Regions from separate parts of the Roseibium sp. R5 genome, predicted to be linked through region 1. Evidence: riboswitches for the same ligand, from Rfam matches in the RefSeq annotation. Region 1 holds a riboswitch; the other holds the start of a gene.
What was found. Region 1 has a riboswitch for cobalamin ahead of AC0J4F_RS10310 (DUF1636 domain-containing protein). Riboswitches for the same ligand answer to the same signal wherever they lie in the genome.

Region 1 (3,404 bases):
AGCCTTGATGAATTGAACGAAGCAAAGCCTGCGCTTTTGAAGGCTGCATCTGAAATTGCCGCAGCTGTCTCGGACTGGCAGTTTCCAGGATAATTGTTCCCAGGGAGGGGAGAAGAACTTCATGTCTGGTGTCACCTTAGACGGAGCCGTCAAAAAATACGGTGAGGTTCAGGTCATTCATGGTGTCGATCTTCAGATTGAACATGGTGAGTTCTGTGTATTTGTCGGACCGTCCGGCTGCGGAAAATCCACGCTCTTGCGCATGATTGCCGGCCTTGAGGAAACGACAGGCGGAAAAATTTCCATCGGCCAGAGGGATGTGACCAAATCCGATCCGGCCGAACGCGGTGTCGCGATGGTGTTCCAGACCTACGCCCTTTATCCGCACATGACGGTCGAGGAAAACATGGGCTTCGGCCTCAAAATGAACGGGTACCCGAAAGCCGAGATCAAGGAGAAGGTCGGCGAAGCGGCGCGCATCTTGAAACTCGAGCCCTATTTGGCGCGCAAACCAAAGGCCCTTTCGGGCGGCCAACGCCAGCGTGTTGCCATCGGACGCGCCATTGTTCGCGGACCGGAAGTCTTCCTGTTCGATGAGCCGCTGTCGAACCTTGATGCGGAGCTGCGCGTTGATATGCGGGTCGAGATTGCCCGGCTGCACAAGGACATCGGCGCCACCATGATCTATGTGACCCACGATCAAGTCGAGGCTATGACCCTGGCCGACAAGATCGTGGTTCTGCGCGCCGGGCGGATCGAGCAGGTCGGCTCCCCAATGACGCTCTACTCCGATCCGGACAACAAGTTCGTTGCCGGTTTTATTGGCTCACCGTCGATGAATTTCATTGAGGGGACCGTGCAAGATGGCAGCGTTGCCATTCCGGCATTTGGTGGTTTGACGGTCGAGCCATCCGTTGCACTTCCAAAAAATGACGAAAAGGTTCTGGTCGGCCTCCGCCCGCAGCATCTGGTGATCAGCGAGACGGACGAGGGCGCGAAGGTTGATCTTTCCGAACAACTGGGCGGTGTCGCGTACTCCTATCTTGTTTGCCAAACGGGAGAACGCGTCATCATTGAAACGAAGGGCGAAGACGTCCCGAGACCGGACAGCGCCGTTGCAATCACGTTTGATCCCGCCAACGCCTTTTTCTTCGATGCCAAGACCGAACAACGGCTCCGTTGAGTGCAAGTTTTGCGCTTTGCGAATTTTCCGATGGAAGACGCCAATACGCAGTGGTTTTAACGCCGAGGCGTCAAACTGAAAATTTGCTTGTGATCACAAGCTTCAAGTCGATCATTTTAAGTTGACCGGCCGACGGCCATCGGCTTTTTTAGCGATGATGGTTCTCAGACGCCCAAGGCCGACGAGATGAAAAGGGAACACGGTGCGGCGTAGCCAGTAGGCACCAAATCCGTGACTGCCCCCGCAACTGTGAGCGGTGAGCGACCCCGAAAGACACCACTGGACACATCGTCCGGGAAGGTTCGGGAGAGTTACGACCCGCGAGTCAGGAGACCTGCCATCACCGGTGCAGTTGCTGCACCGGTTCTTCAACTTGATGCGGGCGGGGCGCCCGGCTCGGAGCATATGATGGCAAAGCGGTCACCACCGCCACCACGTCGTTTTGTTTGGCGCGCCCTTCTTTGTGGCGGAGGGCCAAATGAACCATCGTATAACTGTTTGCACATCCTGCCGGCGAAAGGGCACGGAAACACGTCCGGGTTTTGAGCTGATTGAACGGCTCCGAAACGCCTTACTTGCTGCTGACGACACAATGCCCGAAACCTTCGACGTTTCAGGTGCCGCCTGCATGGCGGGGTGCGATCGGCCGTGTACGATCGCCTATCACGGCACGAGCAAGGCCTCCTACCTTTTCGGGGACATTGATCCAGAGACCGATGTCGACGATCTCGTCGCGTTTGCAAAACAATACGCCTATCTCGGCGACGGATGGTGTTCGTCTGTCGACCGTCCAGGCAAGTTGCGGAAGTCTACGCTAGCGCGGATACCCGCCACCGGTTCGGCGCTCGAAGAGCAGAAAGCGCGCGCTTCGTGACCGCAGCAACCCTCACCGCCAAAGACCTGTCTTGGTCGCCAAAGCACCATGGTGACATCCTGCTGCGATCGACCAGCTTCCACCTTGAAGCGGGCCGTGTGCTCGGAATTGTTGGACCGAACGGTGCCGGCAAAACAACCCTGCTCAGACTGCTTTACAGGTTTTATCGACCGGTCACAGGTCAGGTTCTGATTGACGGCGAGGACATCTGGAGTCTCTCCGCGCGAGAGACTGCACAGCGGATTGCCGCCGTCTTGCAGGAACAACCAAGTGACTTTGCACTCACTGTCGGTGAGATCGTGGCACTTGGCCGGACACCGCACCGGCGCGGGTTTGCCGGGGCGACAGGCGCTCATGACCGGGATATCATCGAGAACGCCTTGGACCGGCTGGACTTGCACGGACTGGCCGGCCGCCAACTTGGAACCCTCTCAGGCGGAGAGCGTCAGCGTGTCATGGTGGCCCGCGCCTTGGCGCAACAACCTCGGCTGTTGATCCTGGATGAACCAACAAACCACCTCGACATCCGTCATCAGCTGGAAGTTCTGGACCTTATCCGCAGTTTGCCCCTGACGATCGTCACCTCGCTGCACGATCTGAACCTTGCTACTGGGTTATGCGACGATGTTGTGCTTCTCCAATCGGGCCGTCAACTCGGCTTCGGATCCCCTGCGCATGTTTTGACGGAAACGGCTGTTTCCCAGGCTTTCCAGGTTGACGCCCGGCGCGAGCGCCTCACCCCCAGCAACAATGATCATCTGACTTTTCATATTCAAAAACAGGGAATTTAACTCATGAAGAAAACACTTTTGACCGGCCTGGCACTTGCTCTTTCTGCTGGGATTGCGGCCGCGGAAACCAGCGTCCAGAGCTGCGACCGTGTGGTGACCTTCGATGCGCCACCGCAACGCGCCATATCCAACGACGTCAATTTGACAGAGATGATGCTGGTCCTCGGTCTTGAGGACCGAATGGTGGGCTATACCGGGATCTCGGGCTGGAAAACGCTTGATGAAGAAATGCGGGCAGGTGTCCAGGAACTTCCGGAGCTGTCTTCCAAATATCCGTCCAAGGAAGTGATTATCGGCGCGGATGCCGACTTCTTCTTTGCCGGCTGGAACTACGGAATGAAAGTCGGTGGTGAGGTCACGCCAGAAACGCTCGAACCTTTCGGCGTGAAGGTTTATGAGCTCACCGAATCCTGCACCCACATTATGGACAAGGACAAAGCCAGCATCGAGGACATGTATGCTGACCTGTTGAATTTGGGACGTATCTTTAACGTTGAAGAGCGTGCCGAAGACCTCGTGGAAGGATACCGGTCGGATCTTGCCGCGTTCAAGCAGG
Region 2 (3,404 bases), 1.3 Mb from region 1:
ACCGAATAGGGATGCGACAGCGCCATCAGGTTCGCAAGGCGGAGGCTTGGCGTATCCGTTCCCAAGCCAGACTGCGCCGATGCCAGACTTCCAAGCTCGGTATCGGCCGCGGACAAAAACAGGATATCGGCAGGCTGCTGGCCGAGGTCGACAGCATCCCCCCCGTCATCGATCCGGCGCGTCTGGCTTGCGAGAATATGCATCTGGATGTTTTCTCGTTCTTATGTCATCTCATGGATAGACCATGAGACCCGCCTACACTTTTCAGGGCGAAAAGGCTTTCAATGAACTGCCGGACAACGCCCGGCAGTTCCGGCATTTGAGGTCGCCTGAAATCACTCAGCCGCTTCCGCAAGACCCGATAACGCGCCTCGAACGGCGCCCAAATCGAAGCCCTTAAGCCCGATCACCACCAGCTTGCCGGCACTCTCCGCACCTGATGCAAACCAGGTCTCAACCCTCGGGCCCACCGCCTGCACCATGGCCGGCGCGGCCTTGCCATCCACCTGAACGGCCCCCTTGATACGAAGAACACCTTTCAATGCCATGGCCTGAAGCACCTGCGCCTCAGCTTCCTTCAGCGAAGCAAAGATCGGCGCCTCGATCACATGGCTTTCAAAGTCATCGTGGTGATGATGATCATGATGGTGGTCGTGGTCGTGATCGTGATGATGATCATCGTGATCATGATGATGGTCATCATCATGGTGGTGATGGTGATGTTCATGTCGGGAGGCCATGTCATCCTCAGCAGCTGAGCCGCGGCCAAGCAGAACCTCGATCGGCAAAGTGCCTTTCTCAGATGCAACGATATGCACCGCTGGGCGGACCTCTGCTGCGATCTTTTCTTGAACGCCCGCAAGAATATCGCCCGCGACCAAATCGGCCTTGTTCAGCACCACAAGATCCGCGCAGCGCAGCTGATCATGGAAAAGCTCCTCAACAGGGCTCTCATGATCCAGCGCTTCATCCGCTGCGCGCTGGGCTTTCAGCGCGGCTTCATCCAGTGCGATCCGTCCTTCAGCAAGCGCGGCTGCATCCAGAACCGTGACAACACCGTCCACAGTGACTTTTGGCTTCACCGATGGCCACGAAAAAGCCCGGACCAGCGGCTGCGGTAATGCAAGACCGGATGTTTCGATGACGATGTGCTCCGGCGGGTTTTCGCGAGCGAGCAACATTTCCATGGTGGGCAGAAAGTCATCGGCGACCGTGCAGCAAATGCATCCGTTGGTCAGCTCCACCACTTCTTCTGCCGAACAGCTCGGGTCCGCGCATCCATTCACAAGCGAGCCGTCAAATCCCATATCGCCGAATTCATTGACGATAAGCGCAATCCGCTTGCCGCCGGCATTTTGCAATAGGTTGCGGATCAGGGTCGTTTTTCCCGCGCCAAGAAAACCGGTCACGATGGTTGCCGGGATTTTTTGACCCGGCTTAAGCGTTGAAGAAGTCACAATCCGATCTCCGGTTGATGTGAAGGTTTGAGAAGAAGCGGCTGTCCAGCAGCGACAAACACGACCTGATGGCACGCCGATGCGATATCCTGGTTCAAACGGCCTTGCGCGTCCCGGAACGACCGCGACAGGCGGTTCTCCGGCACGATCCCCATGCCGACTTCGTTGGAGACAAACACACACGGCCCGGCAAGACCCTTGGTGGCTTCAATCAAACGCGCCGTTTCCGCAGCTATGTCCTTGTCGGAAAACATCAGGTTGGACAGCCAAAGGGTCAGGCAATCAACGAGGATAACCCTGTGCGCGGCATTTTCGCGGCTCAGCACCCCGGCGAGATCCAGCTGCTCTTCAATTGTAATCCAGGAACACCCGCGTTGATCCTTGTGACTGGCAATACGGTCCGCCATCTCGTCATCGAGAGCGGCACCCGTTGCAACATACACCCTTTCCAGGCTGCTTCGAGCTGCAAGCCTTTCTGCAAAGGTGCTTTTTCCGGACCGGGCCCCGCCGAAAACGAGGGTAGACCGGCCATGGTCAGACTGCGTCACATGTGTCTCCCAGCCGTCCGCCCGACAGCCTTGCGGTTAAACTCTATCGACGGCCGGTCTCCTGGCTCGCGGTTCCTTATGACCAGCACCCCTTCCCGGTCACATTGAGAACGATGCTCAAAGATCTCCAGTGGGTCATGTGCCAGCACTCGCCGCTCACAGTTGCGGGGGCAGCTCCGGATCAATCCTCAATGAGGACTTACCGAATTCCCGTTTCATCCGGGCTGGATCACTCCAGCGCCAGAACCGTCTGTTTCCTTCCTAGCTGGAACCAACAGCCCGCACAAGCCAGAGTGTTTAAGGCGGCAAGTCTTCTTAGTCGTATGTTTGACCGCAAATTGCCACGACCGGTTGGAAAACGCAGCGTTTTGAGTTCCGTCTTGGCGGCAATGCGGAAATACGACCGGCGAAGCGCACCTGTTAAAAACCGATAGACACAACTAGGCATCTGAAAAATTTATAGTTTTCCACATACCTGACGAAAAAATAACGATGGAATGAAAAAAACGCATTTCAGGGCTTGGCAAATGGATAAGGGCTGCGTTATACGCATCTCCATCGACGGGGGCGGTCACGCACTGCCCCGGCACGGTGATCCCTGATAGCTCAGTTGGTAGAGCAAGCGACTGTTAATCGCTGGGTCGTAGGTTCGAGTCCTACTCAGGGAGCCACTCTTTTTCCTAAAAAACATGCAATTGATCAGATCTACGCACAATCGGTCATCTGGCGCGTCCGCGATTGAGTCTTGAGCATTCGAAAACGCAAAAATCAAGGACTGACGGAAACCGCCAGCCCCGCCCTGTCATGGACTGCCGTCGATCAGTCCAGGTTCACTTTGTACTCAGCTTTCAATTCCGCGACCTTGTCAGAGTTTTCGGACATCCAAGAATTAAAGTCCGCAATCAACTCCGGCTTTGTTGTCGTGCTGGCATAATAGTAGTCGCGGGTATGCTTGAGATCCGAATCGAACGAGAGCGCATTCGGCTGCCCCATTTCCCCCAGTTGGTGCTGAATGACCGCTACGTTGGCATAAGCAGCATCGATACGGCTGTTTATGGCTTGTTTGATCAGACCATCCAGGGACTTCACTTCCGACAACTCAGCGGCTCCGGAGGAGGTCAGATCGATCCAGGACCACGGCGTAAAGCCGCGCACAGTACCCAATTTCTTGACCGACCCCATTCCTTTACCGACATTGCCTGGCGTCACAGAGACCCCATCGATGTATTCGACCACCTTGTCGGAGTAGACCACCGGCTTGCCATCCTTCAAATCCGCGGACCAATAGGCATTGTCCGGGTATTTGATATCGACTGTTCCTTCGACCAGGTTTTCCATCAAGCGCTTGATCGGATACGCCTCATATTTCAGCGTGTGTCCGTTATCCGACGCCCATGCA

Region 2: linked by a shared signal. The riboswitch ahead of cobU (bifunctional adenosylcobinamide kinase/adenosylcobinamide-phosphate guanylyltransferase) and the one ahead of AC0J4F_RS10310 (DUF1636 domain-containing protein) in region 1 are both predicted to bind cobalamin.

The regions. Positions count from the first base shown of each region.
Region 1 covers NZ_CM146910.1:2,226,622-2,230,025, reverse strand. Annotated here, with positions in the region: gene AC0J4F_RS10320 (IclR family transcriptional regulator) at 1-93, shown strand, start outside; gene AC0J4F_RS10315 (sn-glycerol-3-phosphate ABC transporter ATP-binding protein UgpC) at 122-1,183, shown strand; cobalamin riboswitch at 1,325-1,539, shown strand; gene AC0J4F_RS10310 (DUF1636 domain-containing protein) at 1,662-2,057, shown strand; gene AC0J4F_RS10305 (ABC transporter ATP-binding protein) at 2,054-2,848, shown strand; gene AC0J4F_RS10300 (ABC transporter substrate-binding protein) at 2,852-3,404, shown strand, end outside.
Region 2 covers NZ_CM146910.1:3,493,130-3,496,533, reverse strand. Annotated here, with positions in the region: gene cobN (cobaltochelatase subunit CobN) at 1-203, opposite strand, end outside; gene cobW (cobalamin biosynthesis protein CobW) at 336-1,457, opposite strand; gene cobU (bifunctional adenosylcobinamide kinase/adenosylcobinamide-phosphate guanylyltransferase) at 1,454-2,005, opposite strand; cobalamin riboswitch at 2,040-2,271, opposite strand; tRNA gene AC0J4F_RS16440 (tRNA-Asn) at 2,601-2,676, shown strand; gene AC0J4F_RS16435 (hypothetical protein) at 2,825-3,404, opposite strand, start outside.